DNA from 3 places in the Desulfitobacterium elongatum genome. Region 3 is predicted to be linked to each of the others. Evidence: riboswitches for the same ligand, from Rfam matches in the RefSeq annotation. Region 3 holds a riboswitch; each other region holds the start of a gene.
The links. Region 3 has a riboswitch for cyclic di-GMP ahead of ACZ42W_RS21130 (YvrJ family protein). Riboswitches for the same ligand answer to the same signal wherever they lie in the genome.
Positions count from the first base shown of each region.

Region 1: another riboswitch for cyclic di-GMP. It lies ahead of ACZ42W_RS01370 (chemotaxis protein CheW); the one in region 3 lies ahead of ACZ42W_RS21130 (YvrJ family protein).
Region 2: another riboswitch for cyclic di-GMP. It lies ahead of ACZ42W_RS08500 (hypothetical protein); the one in region 3 lies ahead of ACZ42W_RS21130 (YvrJ family protein).

Region 1 is NZ_AP038772.1:301,430-309,152, forward strand. It holds gene ACZ42W_RS01360 (RNA polymerase sigma factor) at 1-272, shown strand, start outside; gene ACZ42W_RS01365 (FMN-dependent NADH-azoreductase) at 550-1,185, shown strand; cyclic di-GMP riboswitch class I at 1,639-1,724, shown strand; gene ACZ42W_RS01370 (chemotaxis protein CheW) at 1,849-2,280, shown strand; gene ACZ42W_RS01375 (methyl-accepting chemotaxis protein) at 2,301-3,452, shown strand; gene ACZ42W_RS01380 (DUF2935 domain-containing protein) at 3,705-4,643, shown strand; gene ACZ42W_RS01385 (oxidoreductase) at 4,991-6,946, shown strand; gene ACZ42W_RS01390 (hypothetical protein) at 7,100-7,618, opposite strand.
Region 2 is NZ_AP038772.1:1,790,937-1,798,659, forward strand. It holds partial or broken gene ACZ42W_RS08475 (RHS repeat-associated core domain-containing protein) at 92-196, shown strand; gene ACZ42W_RS08480 (hypothetical protein) at 233-706, shown strand; gene ACZ42W_RS08485 (hypothetical protein) at 799-1,263, shown strand; gene ACZ42W_RS08490 (hypothetical protein) at 1,263-1,727, shown strand; gene ACZ42W_RS08495 (RHS repeat domain-containing protein) at 1,870-2,295, shown strand; cyclic di-GMP riboswitch class I at 2,589-2,673, shown strand; gene ACZ42W_RS08500 (hypothetical protein) at 2,878-3,363, shown strand; gene ACZ42W_RS08505 (tetratricopeptide repeat protein) at 3,341-4,219, shown strand; gene ACZ42W_RS08510 (AAA family ATPase) at 4,268-5,506, shown strand; gene ACZ42W_RS08515 (magnesium transporter CorA family protein) at 6,006-6,956, shown strand; gene xseA (exodeoxyribonuclease VII large subunit) at 7,033-7,723, shown strand, end outside.
Region 3 is NZ_AP038772.1:4,495,267-4,502,989, reverse strand. It holds gene ACZ42W_RS21155 (cell wall-binding repeat-containing protein) at 1-1,101, shown strand, start outside; gene ACZ42W_RS21150 (helix-turn-helix domain-containing protein) at 1,346-2,230, shown strand; gene ACZ42W_RS21145 (hypothetical protein) at 2,493-3,254, shown strand; gene ACZ42W_RS21140 (class D sortase) at 3,301-3,969, shown strand; gene ACZ42W_RS21135 (tetratricopeptide repeat protein) at 3,998-5,290, opposite strand; cyclic di-GMP riboswitch class I at 5,703-5,793, shown strand; gene ACZ42W_RS21130 (YvrJ family protein) at 6,019-6,177, shown strand; gene ACZ42W_RS21125 (hypothetical protein) at 6,481-6,879, shown strand; gene ACZ42W_RS21120 (OFA family MFS transporter) at 6,978-7,723, opposite strand, start outside.

The DNA.
Region 1 (7,723 bases), 610 kb from region 3:
AAGACCCCGATCAGAAGTGTCAAAAAACAGCAATGAAGAAAATCCTCTTTAAAGCAATCTCTCAACTCCCTGTCCAACAACGTGAAGTCTATACACTCAGGGAAATCAGTGGGTGCTCCACCAAAGAGGTAGCTGAAATTTTAAATATATCGGTTGAACTGGTGAAGTGGCGTTTGCACAAGGCCCGTACGATGCTTCGTAAGTCGTTAGCTGATGGAAACGGCTATGAAAATATGGGTTCCTTTAAATTAAGCCCAACCGGGATTGAGTAAAATTTTAAACGTAAATTAAACAAAACTCCTACTGTGGAAATATTCCTTCTTACCTTACCCAGATTTTCTATTTTAATTTTATCTCAATGGGCCTTTTTATTCTGACTCGATCACTATCTTTTTCGAATCAGTTTCGTCTTAATCTATGAAAGTAAGGTTGGCGCCACCTAACTATAGAACTATTCAACGGTTATTAGATTGCAATTTATTTAAAGGTAGGGTGAAAATGTTCAATTTTATTAAAAAGATGTTCAACAATGAAAAGGAGAATACAGCAATGTCAAAAGTATTGTATATTACAGCAAATCCAAAATCCCAGGAACAGTCCCTCAGTTTATCAGTAGGAAGTACCTTTATTGAGGAATACAAAAACGCTAATCCCAATGACGAGATTATCAATTTAGACCTATACAAAATGGATATTCCCTTAATTGATGAAGATGTATTTAGCGCATGGGATAAATTTGCAAAGGGTAGTTCATTTGACGGATTAACTCCAGTTGAGCAGAAGAAAATATCTGCAATGAATGCTTTATTAGAGCAGTTTTTAGCCGCGGATAAGTATATATTTGTTACCCCATTTTGGAATTTCACAGTACCTCCAAAGATGAAAGCTTACATCGATAACATTTGTATTGCAGGTAAGACATTTAAATATACAGAGAATGGACCCGTTGGATTACTAACTGATAAAAAAGCTGTTCACATCCAAGCTAGAGGAGGGGTATACTCCAGTGGCCCTGCTGTTGGGCTTGAAATGGGAGATAAATATATCAATACGATACTCTCTTTTATTGGAATTACCGATAAGGAATCTATTATTGTAGAAGGTGCAAATGCAACACCTGATAAAGCGGAAGAAATAAAAGCCAATGCAATCGCTAAGGCTCAAGAGGTTGCTAAAAGGTTCTAAAGGGTCCGCATGTTCAAATCGTGTCGCTCCGACCAAATAAGAAATTGGGAAAACCCGCAAAGCAGTGATATCACTGGATTTGCGGGTTTTGTTTATTTATGTGGAGTAAACCATTTTTCTTATTAAGCACCCTAAATATCCGGTATTTTTCGTACCTTGTCTGACAAATCAGCAGACAAAGTTTTCAGCAATAAGGCAACACCATTTTAGAGTTGATACATAGTGGACTAACTTTGTTCCTACTAAACCTATATTAAAATTGCCATCCTTCTTATTCACATAAACTTATAAAGTCATAAGTTTAATCTACTACCTTTATTAAATATTACTAACACTTTAGTTAGTAATTGTCACCATGCTTCATTAAACAATTTTGATATTTATGAAGGATTATAATCCTTGATGTAGAAATATTATACAAATTCTTATATTTTCGGATTTTATAATCGATATATGTGACAAAGGCAAACTTGGCTAAAGCCAAGGACGCAAAGCTATTGGGCCTTCCAGGTTATGCTGATGGTTGCCAGGTTACCGAAACCAATTTTTGTCACTCTTTATTAGAGCGACTTTTTTATTGCCAAGTGGGAACAATGGTGGTTTGAAAAACAACAAAAATTCCGTTATTGAGGCCTATAAAAAAATAGAGTAGGAGGTATATCTTTGGGTATTAATCAATTTGTTATTTTTACCTTAGGGGAACAAGAATATGGTATTGATATTTTCTGCACAAAGGAAATAGTCCGGATACCAAAAATCACCAAAATACCCAATACATCTGCTTTCATGGAAGGAGTTATTAATTTACGAGGTAAAGTAATACCGGTCATTGATCTTAAGAAAAAATTCTGCTTTGCGCAATCGGGGAATGGTATTGATCATAGGCTTCTTATACTTGAATTAGAAGGAATCAATTTAGGAATTATTGTTGACGATGTTTCTGAGGTAGTAAAAATTAACGAACAAGCAATTGAAACGCTTAGCACAGAGATTGCCACCATTGGAGCAAATAGTATCTATGGAATTGCTAAAATCAATCAACGGTTAATCCTATTATTGAATGCTTTAGAATTAAAAAATGAGATTCTAATTTAATATGAAAGAGAGTTGGCATTATGCTTTCTGTAAATGAATCGAATGCTTTAAAAATGTTTGCTGAAGTACAAGCAAAGGCAGTACATAATAGACCCATGTATATGATTACTGAAGGAGATAAAGTAATTTGGAAAAATGCTTCTGATGTTTTTGATATTGATGTTTTAAGTGTGGGTTCAAGGGTTAGGAGTGAAACCAGTGCTTGCAGAGCGGCTTCTCAAAAAAAGATAATAACAGAGAAAGTCCCGAGATCTTTATTTGGAATGAGGTTTTTAGTAACCTCCATTCCTATAGTTGATGAATCTGGAGATGCTATAGGAGCTTTTTCTACTTATTATCCACTTTTGCATCCTATTGATGCTGCATTTGATCATTTTGCCCCAATTCTGGCAGAGATGTTTCCAGAAGGTGTTCTATTGTATATGACTGACTTGCAGAAGTATATCCATAGACAGTCTTCTAAAGTATTTGATTTGCCAGTTAACCAAATTGGGGACGAATTGAAAGAAGACGATAATGCATTTAAAGCCATTAAAACCAAGCAAATGACAGTAGCAGAGGTTGATGCCAGTAGGTATGGGATACCGCTTTTTGTTGCAAGTTATCCATTATTTGATGAAGACAATGAAAATGAAGTTGTGGCTACTTTTGGGATGGTTATACCAAAAAAGACAGCAGCTCAGTTGCGTGATATGTCCGAAAATCTAGATAACGGTCTCTCTGGAATTTCTGCTGCTTTAGAGCAATTAGCCGCCTCAGCAACACAAATACATACAAATGAGCAGGAACTTAATAAAGATATCAAAGGAATAACTAGTCTTTCAGATGAAATTAATGAAGTGTCAGTATTTATTAAGGAAATTGCGGATGAAACAAAAATGCTTGGGTTGAACGCTGCTATTGAAGCCGCTAGGGCTGGTGAAGCTGGTAGAGGTTTTGGGGTTGTTGCAGAAGAAATCCGAAAACTCTCCGAACAGTCAAAGAGCACAGTTCCTAAAATCAAGAAGCTAACAGATAGTATTAAAGCTAACGTAACAATAGTAAGTGAAAAGAGCGAAAGTTCCTTACATTCAAGTCAGGAACAAGCGGCCGCTACAGAAGAGATAACAGCGAGCATAGAAGAAATAACTTCGATGGCTGAAGAGTTAAACAGTATTGCTAAGCAATTATAGTCGATAACTTTGGACAGCCCTCACCCTTCTGAACTGCACCCCAAATGTTAGACATGTGATAAAGTATTTATGTCTGACAAGAGGAGGTGCAGTTTTTCCTTCTTCCTGTCAAAAGCAATAAATCGTTATTCAGAACGTCGATTACTGATAGGAATCCAACCGCATGAGATTCTTAACATTTTGAGGTGGTGGGATTAATTGGATTCATACAATGATGCGACTTAGCATAAGAAGCATCGAGGAGGGATTTGTTTGAACGCACTGTTACAACCAGGAGATTTTGTCCGGGAATCACTAGAACTACACCTCTTTTTTGGGCGGATTATGAAGGAACACTCAATATTTCTGGAAGCTGGTTTTGTAGCAAAAGATGCCGCATTTGCGCAACAGGCAGATATGTTTAAGTGTAAATTTGCCGAAGTCTTACAAGAGGCTTTAATCTTAGCTAATGGGGTAGTTAGCGAGGAAACATTAAACTCCGGGGAATGGATAACAGATAAAACTCTACGGGCAGAACAAATTACCGAGGAGCTTTCCGGTATTAGCATCGAATCAATTATTACGACAGAAGAACTCAGACTGTGCCCCAATGCAGGGATTAACCAATCACACCTAGAGGCCCAAGTCGCTGTCTTAAATCAGAAAGCAATTGGTTTAGCTAGTACTTTGGTTCAATTTAAGACCAATATACTTGATGGGATGCTGCAATGTAAATTGTTCACTTTCAATTTCCCTTTATTATTAATTCATATCCGGAGAGAAGCGCTACTCTATATTCATCAATTAGAACGCTTGCAACAGCGCATGGTCGTTAATTTTGCTCAGGAAGCTCTGGAAGAGGAAAAGTTTTGGAATAGGCAAATGGCTGAGCACGCTGAGTTTATTAGCCATTTACTTGACCCTACTGAGTCTGGCTTAATTCTTCAGGCAAATAACTTTGCTGGCCAGTTTAATAAACTGGAGGATATAGCACAGGGAAGAGTAGAAGGTACAAAAACTCTTAGCCAGCTAACACGGGAAACTATCACGGCAACCCGTGCGCTTAGGGACTTTAAAGCAGCGGGTACAGAAGGGTTACTCATCTGCAAAATTAAATCAATAATTATTCCCCTCTTAGCAGATCATGTATTAAGAGAAGCTAACCATTATTTGAGAATATTAAACAGATCAAAACGAGAGTTACAGTTATAGCACAATGTAATTTCTATGGATAAGTGATTTAAAGGACTGGAAGTAACATAAAAAAGTAAGAGCTAGGCTTGAAGTGCCTAGCTCTATTTTTAGGAGTAACCTGGCTAGGGGCTTATTAAAAGAAACATTTTCACAAGGGTATAAGCTATGTTAAAAGGGATTTTGGTTATTTGGTTTTCTAATACTGGAAAAAATATGAAGGATATTCCGACAACTTGAAGAACATTGTTAAAAAGTAAATAAGGGCGCTTAAACAACTGGAGATCCCCAAGAAAATTGAACTAAGTATTTTGGATTAATTTATAAGAGTCTAATAAATGTAGTAATAAATGCAAGAGGTGCACAATATGAAGGAAAATACATTATATCCCCATCTATTTAAGCCGTTAAACATTGGGAAGCTGACTTTAAGAAATCGTTTGGCCTTCTCTCCTATGGTCTGCAATCAATGTACTATGGATGGGGATGTAACCGATGCCATGGTGGATTTTATCCGCCGACAAGCAGAGACAGGTGTAGCTTACGTAACTATAGGTGACACCCAGGTAGACCATGAGCGTGGTGGGGCTTTCATGGCTGAGTTGAATATTACATCAGAGCGCTGTCTACCAGGAATGACAAGGCTTGCCGAAGCAGCCTCTTATAGCGGTGCCGTTTTATCTGTGGAAATCTCACATGCAGGCCGTGGCGCTAAGGATCATCTGATTACAAAGCAGGCACTCGCTCCGTCTGCCCTTCCATTCTCAGGCTGTACATCGAATCTTAAAGAAATGGACATGGAAGATATGGAGGATGTCAAAGCGCGTTTTTCAGAATGTGCTGACAGGTGCAGACGGGCAGGTTTCGGCATGGTAATGATTCATTGTGCCCACAACAATCTACTGGGTCAGTTCCTGTCGCCACTGAGCAATAAACGAACGGATGGGTATGGCGGAAGTCCTGAAAATAGGAGACGTTATCCCCTGGAGGTCTTAAAAGCTGTCAGAGAAAGAGTAGGTTCAGAGCTCTGTATTGAAGTTCGTGTCTCTGCCTGTGAGGAGGCAGACGGCGGGCTAGAATTTGAAGAATCGCTTGAGTTTATGAAGGAAGCTCAGCAATATGTCGACATCATCCATATATCACGAGGAATAATATATAACCGTTCCGCAATTTACACACTACCAACATATATGAAACCAAGAATGCTCAATGTCGAATATGCTGCCTTAGCCAAAAGAGAACTTCATGTCCCTGTAGCAGTGGTGGGTAATATTACCTCTCTCGAAGAAGCGGAGGAAATTATATCCTCAGGTAAGGCAGACATTGTTGCAATGGCACGGACTCATCTTGCGGATTTTGAGGCTTTGAAAAAATCTGCTGCAGGTCAAAGCACTAAGGTCCGTCCATGCCTGCGCTGCCATCGCGGCTGCATAGACAACTCTGCTTTAGGGCAGGCAATTCACTGTACAGTAAATCCTGCTTTGGGTTTTGAAAGTATGGAACGGGCTATTCCCTATCCTGCCGCTAAAAAGCGTGTAATGGTAATTGGGGGTGGGCCTGCTGGAATGATGGCAGCACAAACTCTAAGACAGCAGGGTCATGAGGTTACACTATTTGAGCGGAGCAACCGGTTGGGAGGTCTCCTAATTGATGCAGCGGCTCCTGTGTTCAAAACGTATATGAAAAAGTATCTGGATTGGGATAGCCAGACGACCATGGAATGTGGTGCAAAAGTAATTCTGAATACTGAAGTTACTGCCGAAATGGTAGAAATGGAGAATCCGGATGCTGTTATCGTTGCCACGGGCTCAAATTATCTTATTCCAGATATTCCAGGTGTGGATGGCAAGAATGTAAAAATGCTCTCTGAGGTAGAAAGGAACCAGGAAGGTGTAGGCGAGCAAGTAGTGGTATGTGGCGGCGGGGTGGCTGGAGTCGAATGCGCGCTTTCGCTAGCGATGCAAGGCAAGAAAGTTACTATAGTGGATATGCTGCCTGCAAATCGACTTTGCAGGGATATTCCGTTTCTTCCACGTATAGACCTGCTCTCTCATGTAGCAGAGTATAATATTACGCTTTTGGGTGAACGAAAAATAATGAGCTTCAGTGAAAACGGCATATTTGTAGAGGGCATAACAGGAGAACACTCCCTAATACCCTGCGATACCACTATCATCGCCCTAGGTGTCAAGCCTTCTACGTCGCTGGGCACACAGCTTTGTTCAAAGTATGCTCAGGGAGTCCTACTGGCAGGAGATTGCGCAGGCGGCAAAAATTTATATGATGCCAACCATATGGCATTTTTCGCGGCAAAAAGAATATAAGATTCTTCTGTTTCCATCAATTCATAAGATGAAAGTTAGGATTGGGACTTTTAGATATAAAGTGCATACATAATAGGGGTAACCTGATGAGTGGCTACCCCTGGTTTTTTATATGTTCTGGTGATGAGTAGGCTTCAAATGGGCCTAACGTCATCAAGGATGTATCTCAAACAGTAATTCCTTTTCATTGGCATCCGCTACTGGCCCAATAGCCAGAAATTTGAACATTGTAAGGACCATTTTTTCTGAGTGAATAATAATCTCACTCTTTCCGTCTCCGGTACCAATAACGTATATTTTAATTTCAGGAGCAATCTTCCTACCCTTTTCATTATATAGTTCGAAAAAGAGTGCCTCACTCGCAATTTTCTTTGTATCATCTAAAGAGCCTGCATTGGTGATGGTGATTACATTATGAAGAGTCGTTTCACTTAAGGCCTTTTCTTTTTCGAATTTAATGCTCGTAAGATTTATGGACATATTCGCCGTGACGCTTTGTTTATTCTTGGGAGCCAAACGGTAATCCTTGTTAAATTCCCCTATGGCGTAATTTTCCTTCTTGGCTAAATCTTCGACAGTTAATGTTTGATTTGAAGTTCCACTTCCAGAAGAACAGCCAATTGAAGCGATGACGACGAGAAATGCCAGAGCTATGAGGATTTTCTTCAGCAAAGTAAATTCACTCCTTTAATATGGCAAGTTTATTTTTAGAATTTCGCTTCAAACTATTCATTTCCTGCTCTTTCGACAACTATTTAATTATCACTCTAATGAAAA
Region 2 (7,723 bases), 2.1 Mb from region 3:
ATGCGTTTGGTGCCCTGATGCCCGGCGGAAACTCAGCCCGAACACACGGCTCTTCAACAATCCCTATGGCTATAACGGAGAAGCCCATGATATTGACTCTGGATTACAGTACCTCAGAGCCAGATACTATGATCCCGACTTAGGGCGATTCCTCACAAGGGACAGCTATTTAGGGAACGTCTTAGAGCCCCTCTCCTTAAACCGCTATACTTATGCTAACAACAACCCGGTCATGTATGATGATCCGAGTGGACATATACCATTATTAGTGGTTACTGCTCTAATCGGAGCGGGACTCGGAGCAGCCTATGGGGCCTATACCTCAAAGAGAGACACAGGAGAAATTGATTGGGGTGAAGTTCGGAAAGATGCACTAATTGGGGCAGCAATAGGGTTAGGTGCCGGGGGTTTAATTGAAGCCGCTCCTGTGATTATGGCAACAGCAGCACCAACAATACTGCCTCTAGGGCAAAAGGTAATAGAAAAAACAACGCAGGTTTACCAGACAGCCCGTTATGCGACTACATCTGTGGAAGCAGCCAAAACGGTAGGGTACAATACAGCTGTACGATATGGTGAAGCCATCGTAGGTGAGACCGTTGATATTGCAACGGACATGTTGTCCGGCAATTTAGAGGGCTATGGCTTAAATAAGCTAGAGAAATTAGCGTTTAGTGTTTTGCCAGGCAAAGTTGCAGGAAACTAGTTAAGTTATATAAGAATAAGACAGTAAGTTGTGGAGATGCTCCTGCGATTCAGACACAGGCTGTACCAAAGATCCCTGAGACGAAGGTTGAGGTGCCTGGGGGTAAGGGAACAAGTGTTGATACAGCTAATAAGAAATCTGTACCGGATTTTGTCAAAAAACAATGGGAAGCGGGAAATAAATTTAATAAAGATAATCGTCCTCGCTACCCTTATAATGAAGTAGAATTAGAATCAAAGGAAATAGGTGGTAAGAAATATGTTGTTGACTCCTATGTTCCAGGAAAGGAAATAATTTCGAGGAAATTCACCCAACTCGCAGAAGTTAAAGAAAAGACAGCTCTTGGCTATCTAAATGAATTCACTAAAAAGTATTCTTCCGGTTCAGAAATTTCTGCCGGTAAATTTAATCCTAATGCTCTAAAAGGTGGTCGACTAGAGGGAGAATTAATTCTGGAAGTTCCCGTACAAACAAAAGTAGTCCCACAATCAATTCTTGACGAGGCTACTAAGAAGAATATAATTATTCGTGACATTACCGGGAAGGAGTATAATTAATGGAAATTTACTATTGTGACAAGTGGTCTAATATTAAAAAGAAGCCTTGGAATATTATTGAAGATAGCACTGCAAGTATTCTTCATGCAAAACATCAACCATATACAGCTGTGTTAAGTGATGGGGGTCAACTGAAGTATATCGTTAACGTTACGGATAAATGGGTATCAGTAAGCTTTTTGGACAATCATTTTCGGAAATTCTTAAACTACGATTTTGTAGTTAAAGATGATAAAAGGGTATTCCTAAGGACGGTAATGTATTGGGAGTATGAAGGAGATACTGAGAATGAATTAAAGAGTATGATTTTTGGTTATCGGGAGAATGGTCACATTGTTATGGAACAAAGAGATTCTAAAACTGGTGAAATTGAAGAACGAGAAACGAACGATGATGTGTCTAGGAATTGGGATTCATTCCCTGAATTTGGTCAATATCTTAATTTATGCAGAGAAGAAAGATAACTAATTATAGGTCACTCGGTAGTGAATTGAAAATCATTGAACAAATGTAATTACCGATCTAAAGGCTTCTTCAATTTGCAGAAGAATTTAAATGCATAACCTTATGGTATTTTACTAAACAGGACGATTATGTCCTGTTTTTTTGTTTTTAGTAATTTTTAAAGTTCTATGGCGATTTGAGCATGAGTTTTATTTACACCCCAAACAAATTTTTAACCACTACCTTAACTATGACAGTGAAAACCGACTGATTCAGATTACTGAACACCAAGGTAAAATTCAGACCTTCGGTTATGACAGTGATGGCAATAGACTTTTCAAAACGGTTGGAGTCTACGCCTTTGAATCGCTTCCTCTTCCCTTAGAACCTGGCAAAGGTAACGGGAAGGGCGATTCGGATGGAAACGGAACAAGTGGAGACAACCCAGGCCAAGGAAAAGGCCCGAGTAAAAAGATTCAATCCTTGGGGATTTATTCGCTCATGCAGTTAAACCTCGGAGATTCTGTAGCAAAAAATGACAATAATAATGGAAATAGTAATGGCAACGGGAATTCTGGAAGTCATTGAGTTTAATGATCTTACGATATGGTCTTCACGTAGTTATCCGGATCAGAGTTCATCGGATAGGATAAAGATGATTGAGGTCTTATCCCAAAAAACCAATAAAACAATCCAACAGAAAGAATTTTGGGAACAATAGCGAGCAAACGCAAGTCTAGTTAACAAATCACATGGCTCCAAAGGAGGCCAAGGTAGCTTACTAAATCGAATTTGCAAGCTGCTAATTACGACAAAATCCGCGAAGAAATTATGTTATTCTATTACAAGATCAAAAAATCTACTGTTTATGGAAATGAAAATAATTAAATAGGCAAATCCACTGAAAAGTGGAGACGCAAAGCTATGGGTCTAAGGCTATAGAGCTATGATTGCCAAGTTGCTGATTATAAGCAGAATTAGAATTATGTTCTTTGGTCCTTCTCCCAAATAGGAGAAAGGCTTTTTTTATAATCATAAGAGCACTAAATGAACTTCTAGGTAGATAGCAGGAGTTATTTAGAAATTGTAGAATAAATGAGATATATCGCGATTTAGGGGAATGACTTATACAGTAAATTCGATGAATATGGAATGAATAAAGGAGTACAGATGAGCGAAAGTTTATTTCAACCCTCTTTAAATAAGGACAATCTTGAGGGGACAAAGACCTACGAAATAGGGAAGTTGCTTTATGTGGCTTTTTTTGGAGGGATAATCCCACTTGTGGCACTTGGAACACGAAATGGTCGATGGCTTAAAATAGATAAAAGGATTCTAAATGTATTAATTGGACTCGGTATGATTATTCTGCTTTCCAAAGTCATTATCTATGCTTTTATTACTCATACTCAACAGAATATTCTAATCGAGAGCAGATATGTAAGATATGCTTATAAAATGGCATCTGTTGGGCTATATATGGGTTATTATGGTGTAATGAAGAAAAAATTTAATCAGCATGTGTTATTGGGTGGAGAGACGAAGCCTATGCTTAAAGATGCAATAAAATGGATAATTGTAGGTATCGTAGGTGAATCTATTTTATTATTCGGAGGGGGCCCAATTATTAGTAATGTCATACGAATATGGGGTTAATAAGGTAGTTTTAAATGAAGTAATTCTATATATGGATATGAACCGTTATCAACAGGCTATCATTAAGTTGGAACAATTACTTTCCGAGGAACCGAATGATGGAAGTTTACTTTTCTTAATGGCGAATTGTTATTACTATTTGAATTCATATTCAGAAGCGACCGAGTATTGCAGAGAAAGTATGGCAAACGGTTTCTCTGCGCAACAATGTAATTATCTATTAGCTAGAATTTATATGGATACTGAGGAATTTGTTAAATCTGAAGAGCATTTTCTTGAGGCATTACGAATTAATCCCTCTGAAGCATCGGCTTTGGCTGCATATGGAATGCTCATGCTCAAATGTGGGCATGAGAAGAAAGCCTCCGCTTTAATGGATGAAGCAATGCGGATTGATCCAGAGAATGAAGCAGTATTACAATATAAGTTTCTGTATTACCTTCTCTATGAAAATAAGAATGCTCAGCTCAATATTTTACAAAAGTATTTAAACAATTCAAGTAGTGAAGTGAGAAAGCTGATAAAAATAGGAGTTTATAATCTACACAATAAAAATGTCAGGGAAGCACGCGAGAATTTCAGACAAGCATTTTTATTGGAGCCTACCAATCACGATTTGCTGATGATTTTGGAGAAGTTAGATAAGGAGTGTCATTGGGTCTTTTTCCCTAATCGCTTTGTAAAATGGCCAGCTTTAGTTTGGGTAGTTTTTTTTATCTTCATAATAGTAGGAAGCAACTTTATAGATTCTAATATTTTAGTAGTCATCGTTTTATTGTATATTCTTCTTGTGATTTATACATGGGTTTCGCCGCTGGTCTATAAAGTTATTATTCGTGTCAATCGGAAAATATAGAACTGAGTTAATTTAGCGATGATAACACTAATAGAAAAGGAGTCTTTGATGAATAATATAGAGATTATTAAAAGACTGGTTGATGAAAATCCTCAGAGTGGGAATGCTTGGTACTTATTAGGAAGTGAATACTTAGCGCAAAATAATTATCCTGAAGCTTTGATGGCCTTCTCAGAAGCATTAAAATACTGCGATGATGAAATAAAAAGTAAAGTCATCGTGGAACTTGCTAATTTATCTAATCAAAATACTCGTGGAGAAGCCATGGACAAGGCCAAAATTGAGAATGAAATAGATGAGATAAATGAAATAGATGAAATTGCTCAATTCGATGAATCGGAAGAGTTCGATAATAGCCCTGTTCCTTTGCGCGTAATTGAAGGAGGAAGAAACTCAAGCGGAGAAGTCAGAGAAGAGGTAAATATTCGCGTTGCTTTTAACGATGTCGGTGGGCTTGATCATTTAAAAGAGACAATAAAAATGAAAATTATTAAACCCTTTGTAAACCCAGGACTATTCGATCGTTTCAAGAAAAAAGTTGGAGGGGGTATTCTGCTTTTTGGCCCTCCAGGATGCGGCAAAACATATATTGCGAAAGCAACAGCAGGGGAATGTAATGCACATTTTATACCGGTACATATCACGGATATACTCGACCCCTATTTAGGTGTCAGTGCACAAAATATTAAGGATATATTCTCAACAGCAAGATCAAAAAGACCCTGTATACTATTTTTTGATGAGATCGATACGGTGGGGTATAACCGATCAAAGTTATCCTCAGAACATATGCGTCCCATAGTAGATCAATTGCTTTCAGAGATTGAAGGAATTGATACCAGTACGGATAAGTTACTGATTATTGGAGCAACAAATATGCCATGGGATATTGATCCGGCGTTTAAGAGGCCTGGACGCTTTGACAAGACTATTTTTGTTCCACCTCCAGATGAAATTGCTCGTGAAGTAATTTTTAGATTAAAAATTGCTGGAAAGCCTGTGGAATCCATAGATTATCATGTTTTGGCAAAAAATACAGAGCTCTACTCGGGAGCTGATATCGAAAACGTCGTCGAAGTGGCTACCGAAAGTGTAATAGCCGAGATCATGAATTCTGGAGTTGAAAGACCCATAAGTATGAAGGATTTACTAAGGGCTATTGAAGTGAGTAAGCCATCAACCATAGAATGGCTTAGAACAATAAAAAACTACGTGAAGTATGCGAATCAAGCCGGTTTGTATGATGATGTCGATAAATATCTTGTGCAGTACAAGAATATGATTTAGCTCCAATACAAATGAGCAATATTTTAGCCAGCAGTTCATTTTAAAACTGCTGGCTATATTAATGTATCACTCGAGTTTTGAGGAGAGTAAGCCTCACGTTTGACACCTAGAAAGTTGTAATTAAGATTACGGATACCGAGCGGCCATCGACCGATTGCCGGGGATGGTTCAGAACTGAAAAAGGAGTAGAAAGACAACTTTCCTTAGATGTTATGAATAATCGGGAGAGAACAGTATCGAGTAGTGGTGAGTATGTCAATAGTGTGATTTGCCAGCGACTGGGTTATAATGATAGTAGGATGGCTCCTTATTGACACACCCTACCTGAAGGAGTATAGTTTCTAATGTAATCATTAAGGAAACGACGGGATGGTGAGAAAACTGGACGCAGGAGGCCCTAGTCCGACTAAATTGAATAATTTATGCGAAATTTGGGGTGTGTCCGGTTATATTATAGAGCTTAGCTCCTAAAACCGGCCGCCCAAAGGGGGGGAGCCGGGTGCTCAAAGTATGTAAGAACGATGCGGGAAACTTCCAGGAGCTAACCCTGCAGACTCTCGTCAAAGGCTCATGGATCGGGTGTGTTAATCCGACAGCTGGGGAGTTAAGTGCTGTTGCAGAGGTGACAGATGTACCACTTGATTTTCTCAAAGCAGCTCTTGACGAAGAAGAACGATCACGGATAGAGTTAGAGGATCATTGTATTCTTGTCTTAACGAATATTCCGGTGATGCTTGGCGAGACGAATTATGATACGTTGCCTTTAGGAATTATTATGTCTGAAGATCATATCATTACCGTGTGTTTGGAGAATAATCCAGTTTTTTCGGAGTTCAACTGTGATTCTTCTCGTAGTTTCAATACGGCGAAGCGTACACGCTTTTTGTTCCAAATTCTTTATAAATCAGCGACGTACTACTTGAAGTATTTACGGCAGATTAATAAACAAACGGATCAGATTGAGATCGATTTGCGCAAGTCCATGAAAAATCAAGAGATTTTCCAACTGATGGACTTACAAAAGGGACTTACCTATTTTACGGCATCTCTTCGATCAAATGGTGTCGTGATGGACAGGTTACTGCGCTTGCGCTCGAATAGCCAGAGTCAACATTTGATTAAAATGTATGAAGAGGATGAAGATCTTCTGGAAGATGTCATTATCGAGAACAACCAGGCTATTCAGATGGTTGAGATGTATACGAATATTTTAAGCAGTATGACCGATGCCTTCGCTTCCATTATCTCAAATAACTTGAATATGGTGATGAAGTTCTTAGCCTCGATGACGATTATGCTTGCGATTCCGACGATGTTGGCCAGCTTTTGGGGGATGAATGTTCCTGTTCCCTTCAGAGACTCACCTTTAGGTTTTATGTTTGTACTAGTAGCTGCCTTTATAGCCGCAGGAATAAGCGGTTTCGTCTTATGGAAAAAGGAAATGTTTTAAGGGGAGGATGACCTCCCTTTTGTCATATATTGAAAGACCTTAGGGTTATGTGTATCATGAACTGGAGGTGAAGTATGTGCCAAAGATTTGGACGGTTGCAGAATTAACAAGCGAGATTAGTCGAACCTTTAATGAAAATCCCGACTTCATCAATTGTTGGGTTAGTGGAGAAATCTCTAATTATAAGAATCATCGTCCCTCGGGTCACTGGTATTTTACCTTGAAAGACGAATCCTCTAGCCTTAAGGCGGTCATGTTTCGAAGCCGCGCAGAAAGGGTCCGGTTTATCCCTCAGGATGGGATGAAGGTGCTCGTCCGAGGCAGTATCAGAATCTACGAACGGGATGGGAACATTCAGATCTATGCGGATGAAATTCAGCCGAGCGGCGTGGGCGCCCTTTACTTAGCTTTTGAACAACTAAAGCAACGCTTAGCAGAAGAAGGACTCTTCGAAGCTGAACGCAAGAAGCCTATTCCAAAGCATCCAAGTAAGATCGGAATCGTGACCAGCCCTACGGGCGCTGCGATCAAAGATATCTTGAAAGTAATGCATCGGCGGAATCCCCGAATTTCCTGGATACTTGCCCCAGCAGCTGTGCAAGGAGAGCAAGCACCGAGAGAAGTAGCTCAAGCGATCGCCCGCCTGAATCGGTATGATAAGGTGGATGTAATCATTGTGGGCCGTGGAGGTGGATCTATCGAAGAGCTCTGGGCCTTTAACACGGAAGACGTCGCTCGAGCCATTGCTGCCTCCGGTATTCCAGTCA
Region 3 (7,723 bases):
CATATGTATAATCAAGTGGGACCTGAGGGCGCGGAAGTAAACATTCCGGATAGAGTCTTAGATTGGTTCGTTCCAGCTCCACTTGAACTCACCCTTGCGGCAAACTCCATTACGCTTTCTCGTCCTTTCATAGGAGTTGGTGAAAGTGATTTTTCCGTAAGGGCCTGGAGTGGCGAAGCTGAAATCACTCTTGAGAACCTTCATTATAACCCTGCCGAACATCAATTTACCTTCACCGCCTTAAACCCAGAAGACTGGTATGGGATGATTAACGTCGTGGTTGAGCCAGCCGAAGGATCAGATAAGGTCTTTCCAATCCTGAGGGGATCCTTTAATCTATATGGATATGGGGGGAGAATTACAGACCTATCCGGGGACGGTGTCCCTAATATGCCCTTAAGCATTTATGAAGGGTCCAATACAGAGGGAAATCCCTTCTTAACGGTCAACACAGATGAGGATGGGTACTATGCGGTTACACTACCCTATGGCAGTTACACTATGGTCGTAGGTGGAGGGGATTATATAACTCATAATGTGCCTGTTGCACCCTCTCAATGGTATAACGATGATGTAGATGTGGTTGCTATCGAACGTGCGTTAGAGGGAGAAGTAAGAATCGTCCTTACGTGGAATAACGTTGTAGGAGATCTTGACTCTCATTTATTTGGTCCTATGGTGAACAGCGAAGAGAGATTCCACGTTTACTATAGTGATGATAATTATAGTGATGAGACGAAGACTTATGTTGTACTCGATGTAGACGATACGGATGGTGTTGGCCCAGAGACCACGACTATAAAAGTCCCAGAGGAGGGAATCTACAGGTTCTATGTTCATAATTACGATGAAGATCCCGAGATTTATGAATCTCAAGCTAAGGTCAAAGTTTACGTAGGCGCGTCAGGTGAGCCTGTTCAGACCATTGATATACCTTCAACCGGAAATAACGAATTATATTGGTACGTCTTTGATCTAACTTACGTGGATGGTCAGCCTACTTTTACAGTAAAAGATGAACTGGTCAATGGGCTGGAGAACATGCCTATTCCCCAGATGCTAAGGTCATTGCCCTCCGAGCCTAAGCCCTCAAAAAGGTAACCATTAAGGAATGAGATGATATCGAGAGGGACTGTAACACAATGTCTAGGAGATAGAATTGAATCAAGATGATGGAAAGCCAGGTTACAAAGAATGTAGCCTGGCGCTTTTATGCCTAAAAAACAGAATAAGACATGGAAGTCATTTGCTTCTAAGCTTTTGAATAGTAATTACTAGATAAAAAAATAACTAGTAAATTCATTTACTTATCTTAAAAGGAGCTAACATAGGGGGGGGAATCATAATGGTTGACTTAGCGAGAACCTTTGGGGATGGCCCCTATCCCTTTCCTGTGGAAAAGATGAGCGACTTTTTCGATGTTTATGCGAGTGATACAACCTTAATGTTAGACCCTAAGCCCTCGGTGAAGTTTGACTTATACCCAGGGTCACATTCTCACTCTGATTTAGAGTTCCTTATACCGTATTCTTTTATGGAGCATGTGGGAGTAGAAGAAAAGAAAATACGACTTGAACCTAAGAAGATTCTTCCCATCAATTCAGACCAACCCCATGGACCTAAGGAACCCATGACGCAAATACGCTTTTTAGCCTTATCAATAGAAAGTACCTTTATGAAACAGGTTAGTGAATCTATGGGTAACAAGGAGGAGATTAATCTTAGAAATAGCACGCTGCATTTGAATGCAGGCATAGAGCGTCTCCTTCAACTATTTATGAGTGAATGCCAGGCGAAGCAAGCGGGCTATGAAATGATTTTAAAGTGCCTGAGTTTGCAAATAGCAATAAGTATAATTCGTCAATCTGGCAAAGTAGAAGAAAATTCCTTCTCGAAAAGGTGTTCCCTGACTGATAGGTGTGTGAAAAAGTCCATAGAAATGTTACAAGACAGGTATAATGAAGACTATACTCTTGATGAGGTGGCAAAGGTAGCTAACCTTAGCCCTTATCACTTCATTCGGGTGTTCAAGGTGCAAACAGGGAAAACTCCGTTCGTATTCCTACTCGACATAAAATTAGAAAGAGCACAAGAAATGCTTAGGTATCGGAAGTTATCGATCACAGAAGTATGTTATTCCTCTGGATTCAAGAGCCTGAGTCATTTTGCTACGGTATTTAAGAAAAAGTTTGGGGTATCCCCATCCGAATATCGCAGGAGCTTTATATAATTGGAACAGGGTTATTGTCGGTGAAAGCCTGGAACATATTTCGCTGCCCGGCACGAATATTGACAACAGCCAGTTGTATTTGAGCGATTGGCTTTTTTGTTCACATAAAAGAAGTAACGTATGGCATTTATTAGTACCAGAATCAATAGACTTTATAGTACATGAAGATTATACCTTTTGCGGATTTAAGCCGAGTATTTTGAAAATATAATAGAAAGGAATAGGATGCAAAAAATCTCAGGAGAGTACGGGAGTGAGTAGAATGAAAACTACACAAGGATCTAAAAAGTTTTTGCAGATCACGATTGGCTCAATCTTGTTTCTTTTGACCCTATATTTTGTTTTCAATGCCTATTTAGGTGTAACATATGCTGTTGAACTTAAGGCAAATGATTCGGGAATAACGATTGATCAAACAGATCTTTTCAATATAACGAATTTGTATCCCGGACAACCACCTTCAGAATCTAAGCAGCCATTAAAGATAAAGAATACGGGTAGCTCAGACTTCCAATGTTCTATTACTTCTAAGCTAAGTAGTGGGGACCCTCGTCTTTTCAATGTCCTAAAATTAAATATTTTGGATGATAAAGGAGTAGCAGTTTACAGTGGGAGTCTCGGAGGTTTAACTGAGCAATCTCTGGGGACGATTGGACCTAGGGCTAGTAAGACTCTTGACTTCACTTTGGAGTTACCAGCAGATGTAGATAATTCCTATCAGAACTTGGGTACTTCATTTCAATTCACTATCGTAGCTTCTGGTGGGTCGGGAGATGACGGGGACGACGGGGATGATGGAGATAACGGAAATGATGGAAGTAACGGAGGTAACGAAAATAATGACTCCCCTCCTTCGGAAGAACCAGAAGAAGTGATTGTGCCAGATGAAGAAGATGTGCTTGATCCAATAGAAACAGAGAATCCACAGATGCCAAATACGGGTATACCAAGTCGATTACCCTATTATTTAGTCGGTTCAATGGCGGTGCTTTCAGGATTACTCCTTGGGTTTAAGAAGCTATAGGAATAGCCGGGCGTACCCGGCCTTTTTCCTGTAGAAGGAGGCCCTTATGAAGAAAAAGATAGTGTCGATACTGTTTGTAGTCGTTGGATTGGTCCTAATTGTATATCCTACATTAAGGGACTACTACTATGAATATCAGCAGCAGAAAATAGTGGCAGAGTGGCAAAAGAATCTGGAAGAACTTAGAAAACTCTCTCTGGATGATGAAAATAACGATAACAAAAGCGATACCAATAGTATAATAACCCAACCTGAATTGAAGAATGAACAGGAAAATAAAATTAAAGAGAACCCAGCTATCCCTCAGCCTGACTTGACCCAAGAGATGGAGGGCATTCTCGCTATCGATAAGATTAATTTAAAAGTGCCAATTTTAACCGGGGTTTCTGAACGAAACTTAAATTTGGCCGTTGCTTCTATCGCGAATACTGGAAAACCTGGAGAAATAGGTAATTATGGTATTGCTGGTCATCGCAGTAGGACGTACGGCCTGCAGTTTAATAGGTTGAATGAGTTGGATAAAGGGGATCGTTTGGTTGTAGAGATTCAAGGGAATAGTTATACATATCTTGTGACCAATAGCATAATTGTTCCACCTGAAGATATACAAGTTCTTAAAAACGACGGACAAAAAAAGATGATTACACTGGTAACGTGTGATTACAGCAGTAAACCGTATCTGCGCTTAATCGTTCAGGGAGAATTACAGTCATAAATTAGGCGGGCTCATCTTTTCTTGGACATCATCCCAAAAGCTTTCTTAGCCTTTTGCATTCTTTCAAGAAGAACTCACTCTGAAAGGGCTCTCTCTGAAGCTGAAAGCACTTGACTAATAAATGACAGCAAGAGATTAGTTCCTCCGAAGGAGATACTTGAGAGAGCATACGATAACATTGATGTAAAAGCGTTATCGCTTCTGATACTTGGTTAGTTTTGATTTTTTCCTTGGCAATGGTAATGAGTGATATCCCTGCTAGAAGAATATCGCCTTCTGTGAAGTTTTCCTCTAGTAAAGCTTTTATTAAGGGCTCGGCCTCAGACCCTTTAGACGTAAAGTAAGCGTCGATAAGTTCAGTTAATAAATACTGTCGTGTTCTCTTAGAAGTGGGTGTTGTGGTATAGATGAGACCACGTTTTAAGAGTCCGGTTGCCTTTTCTATGCGCCAGATTTCCTTATAGTACTTTCCCAGGTTGCAGAAAAGTTCTCCTTTCCCTCGATCTCCAGGTAAATTCTTGGCCAAGCAATAACCTTGCAATAGTGCTGCGCGTGCCTCAGGAAGTCTTTTCTGATCCATATAGAGTTGTCCTAACGCAGCATAGCCCAGAAGCTGGATATAGGGGACTGGGGTCAAAAGGGCTGAACGATAACAAAGTTCAGCAGAGTTGTATGCACCATTTCTTCGATTGAGGGTCCCCATATTAAGGTAGACTGTCCCTGAGTGGACCCCTTCCTCCCAAGTCATGAGACTTTTTCGAAACATGGAAAGGGCCTTCTTATAATTCCCTTGGCCAAGGTAAAGGCTCGCAATTCCAGAGATGATTTTTGCCTTGAAGCGCCTTTCTAGAGCGGAGCGAGCTTTAAATCCTTGGGCAGATAGAAACTTTTCAAGTGCAGAATCATAGAGGTTTTCATAGGCTAACTGAAGCCCCTCAAACCATTTCTCATAGTTTTTCTGTAAGGGAGAAGGTATATATCTAATTCTTTCAGACCAAGAGTAGAACCCTTCATTGTCATCGGATTCGAGAGCATCAAGCGCACTCTGAACAGCTTCTTCAAAGGATTGAGGCTGTGTTCCGGTACTTGTTATAGGATTTAAAGCCTTGGGTAAAAAGTTTTCCTCTTTTATCATTCTAACGAGATCCTCCACGGGAAGACCAAGTTGTTTAGAAATTCTAGCTAAAATACCTAGACTCACGTTAGAGATTTTGCCATTAAAAATTTTGGATAAATATCCTGGCGTAATCTGAGAGCATCGAGCAAGTTCGGACAAGCTAAGCTCTTGACTCTGGAGAAGTTGGTCAAAACGTTGATCCATGTTCCCGCCCCCTCAAGTGACAATCAATACACTTATGGTTTAATTTGCCATCTGCCTAGTAATCCCCTGCTAAAATCGGCTTCGTACGTTAATTTAGGACTAAGAATAATTGACAAAAATAAGAGCAGAAAGAAGTTTTTCTCAAGATTTCTGCTGAATAGGGGAGAAAAAAGCAGATGGAGGAAACGACCGCCAATTGCGACAGGATTCTCATCACAAAGGTGTTCTGGATTTGGTTTATTATGGTATCAAAGGGGGGATATCAATGAAGAAGTTTATCATCGTGGGACTAGTTATCGCGTTCACTTTAGCTGCAGTGGGTTTCGAGTTCCAGCCTCTCATGGACATTATTGTATACGCCTAAATTCAAACCTTAGTTTTTTAAACCTACTAGAGATTTTAATTGTATATGGTGTAAAAAGGGCAAACTCACCGAAAGTTGGGGACGCAAAGCCGTTAGGGTCTAAGGTGCGTAGATGCACTATGATAGCCTGGCTACAGTTACGTAAAAATTCCCTTTCTGCCCTTATAAGGCAGTTTTTTTGTCTCCATAAGGGCAGCGGCTTCTTCCAAGGTAAAGAAAACTAACTTCTAGTGGAGCTTTTAATTCTTGTCTGAAGTCTAGTTGATCTTATCTAGGGGCGGTTACTCAACGGAAAAATGATGGGTGGGGAGGTGATAAGAGTAATGGAGTCCGTCTTTTTATAAATAGATGGGAGGGAGTTTCTATGCCAGGTGATGAAAACGGTCTTTGGTTTACATTGCTGGGTAACTTTGGCTTCCCAATAGCCGTCTCGACTTATCTCTTGGTTAAATTCGAGAAAAAACTGGATCATTTGACTACAGTAGTACAAGAGCTTAAAGCAGCTATGGAACATGATGAATAACTAACTCCTAAGATTATGAGTAAAAGAGCATTAAATGCGCGTTCATTCTGGGCATTAGATGCTCTTCTTTTTTGTTCGCTCCACTATGGGCGTTTTTTAATTTATAAACTTCAAGTAGACAAAAGTATTATTCATATACTTCTAAAGAGGGACATAGTTATCCATAGAGATATTACGATATGCACCCAATGGGTAACCTAAAAGGTATCCTTTGGATTGACGAAAAGAAACTGGGAAAATTTGATAATAGAACTAGAGGTATACACTTGGAGTTATGACTCTATAAAAGAGAGGTGAAAATCGATGATGCCCTATACAAGCTTAAGGCAGAAAACAAAGGAAGTTCTCTCTGAATTTTTGCGATTATATCCAGCCTATCAGGAATTCAGTGGGGAATTGCTAGAGTTGACAGAAAAAAACGTTTCACAAAGGTTAGCGCACATGAGTCGGGCTAGCTTAGAACGTTATTTTATCGGGCACCAATTACGGGTGGATATAACGGTAGAGCTTACGAAAGTTGCAATGCTTCTGAAGGAATTTCCAGAAACAACAGCACACATATCACCTCTTTCAACCACAGTAACTAAAGAACCTACAGGAGCCATAGATTCAATTTTATCAAAGAATTCAACACATTTTATGTATGAGAAACGAGGCAATGTTATCTACCTGCCCTTTAGATTTGGAGTGAGCTTATCCTAGGGTTTCTGCGAATGACAATAAGTCAATTCTTCGTCTGAAAGTTATTGAAAAAGGAGTCACCCAAAATATAGTGGAGTGACTCCTTAGACTACCAAAAATTATTCACATGCTTCTTGGACGAGTATTCGCTCACCAGATGCTGTTTCAATGGGTTTCGCTTTCAAGAGGAAGGTGAGGAGAGTAGCAACTAGGCAAAGTGAAGCAGCAATGAGGTAGGCGATGAAGTAGTTTTTGGTGAGGTCCACGACCGCACCTGCCATCAGTGGTCCGAGTACTCCTCCTACTCCCCAAGCCGTGAAGACGAGACCGTAATTAACTCCACCGTTTTTTGTGCCAAAGAAGTCATAGGTCGCTGAGGGGAAAAGGGAAAGGAGTGAACCATAGCTGAGTCCAGCGAGTGAGGCACCGCAGGCAATGAGGGCCGGGGTGTCATAGAAGTTAAAGGCAATCATATTCAGAGCTTGTAAGGTGAAGAAAATTCGCATCGTCCAGCTTCTTCCGATTCGATCTGAAAGCCAACCCGCTAAGATTCTGCCACCTGCATTAAAAATTGCGAGTAAGGCTACCATGGCATATCCCCAAGAAACCCCAGTCTGCACCTTGGTGATTGTGGATAGTTGCCCAATAATCATAAGACCGGCTGTTGCCCCGGAACCAAACATAATCCAAAGCAGGTAGAAGCGAGAATCTTTGAGCATCTCTTGCCAAGTAAACTCAATCTTAACTTCGTGAAGGGGTAGGGAGGTAGAGGATATCGAAGAGGATGCGATAGGAGAAGAGGTAGATATAGGGCGACGTTCACTTTGAGGGTGGGCACCTTCACGAAGGCTTGAAGGTGCAGAAG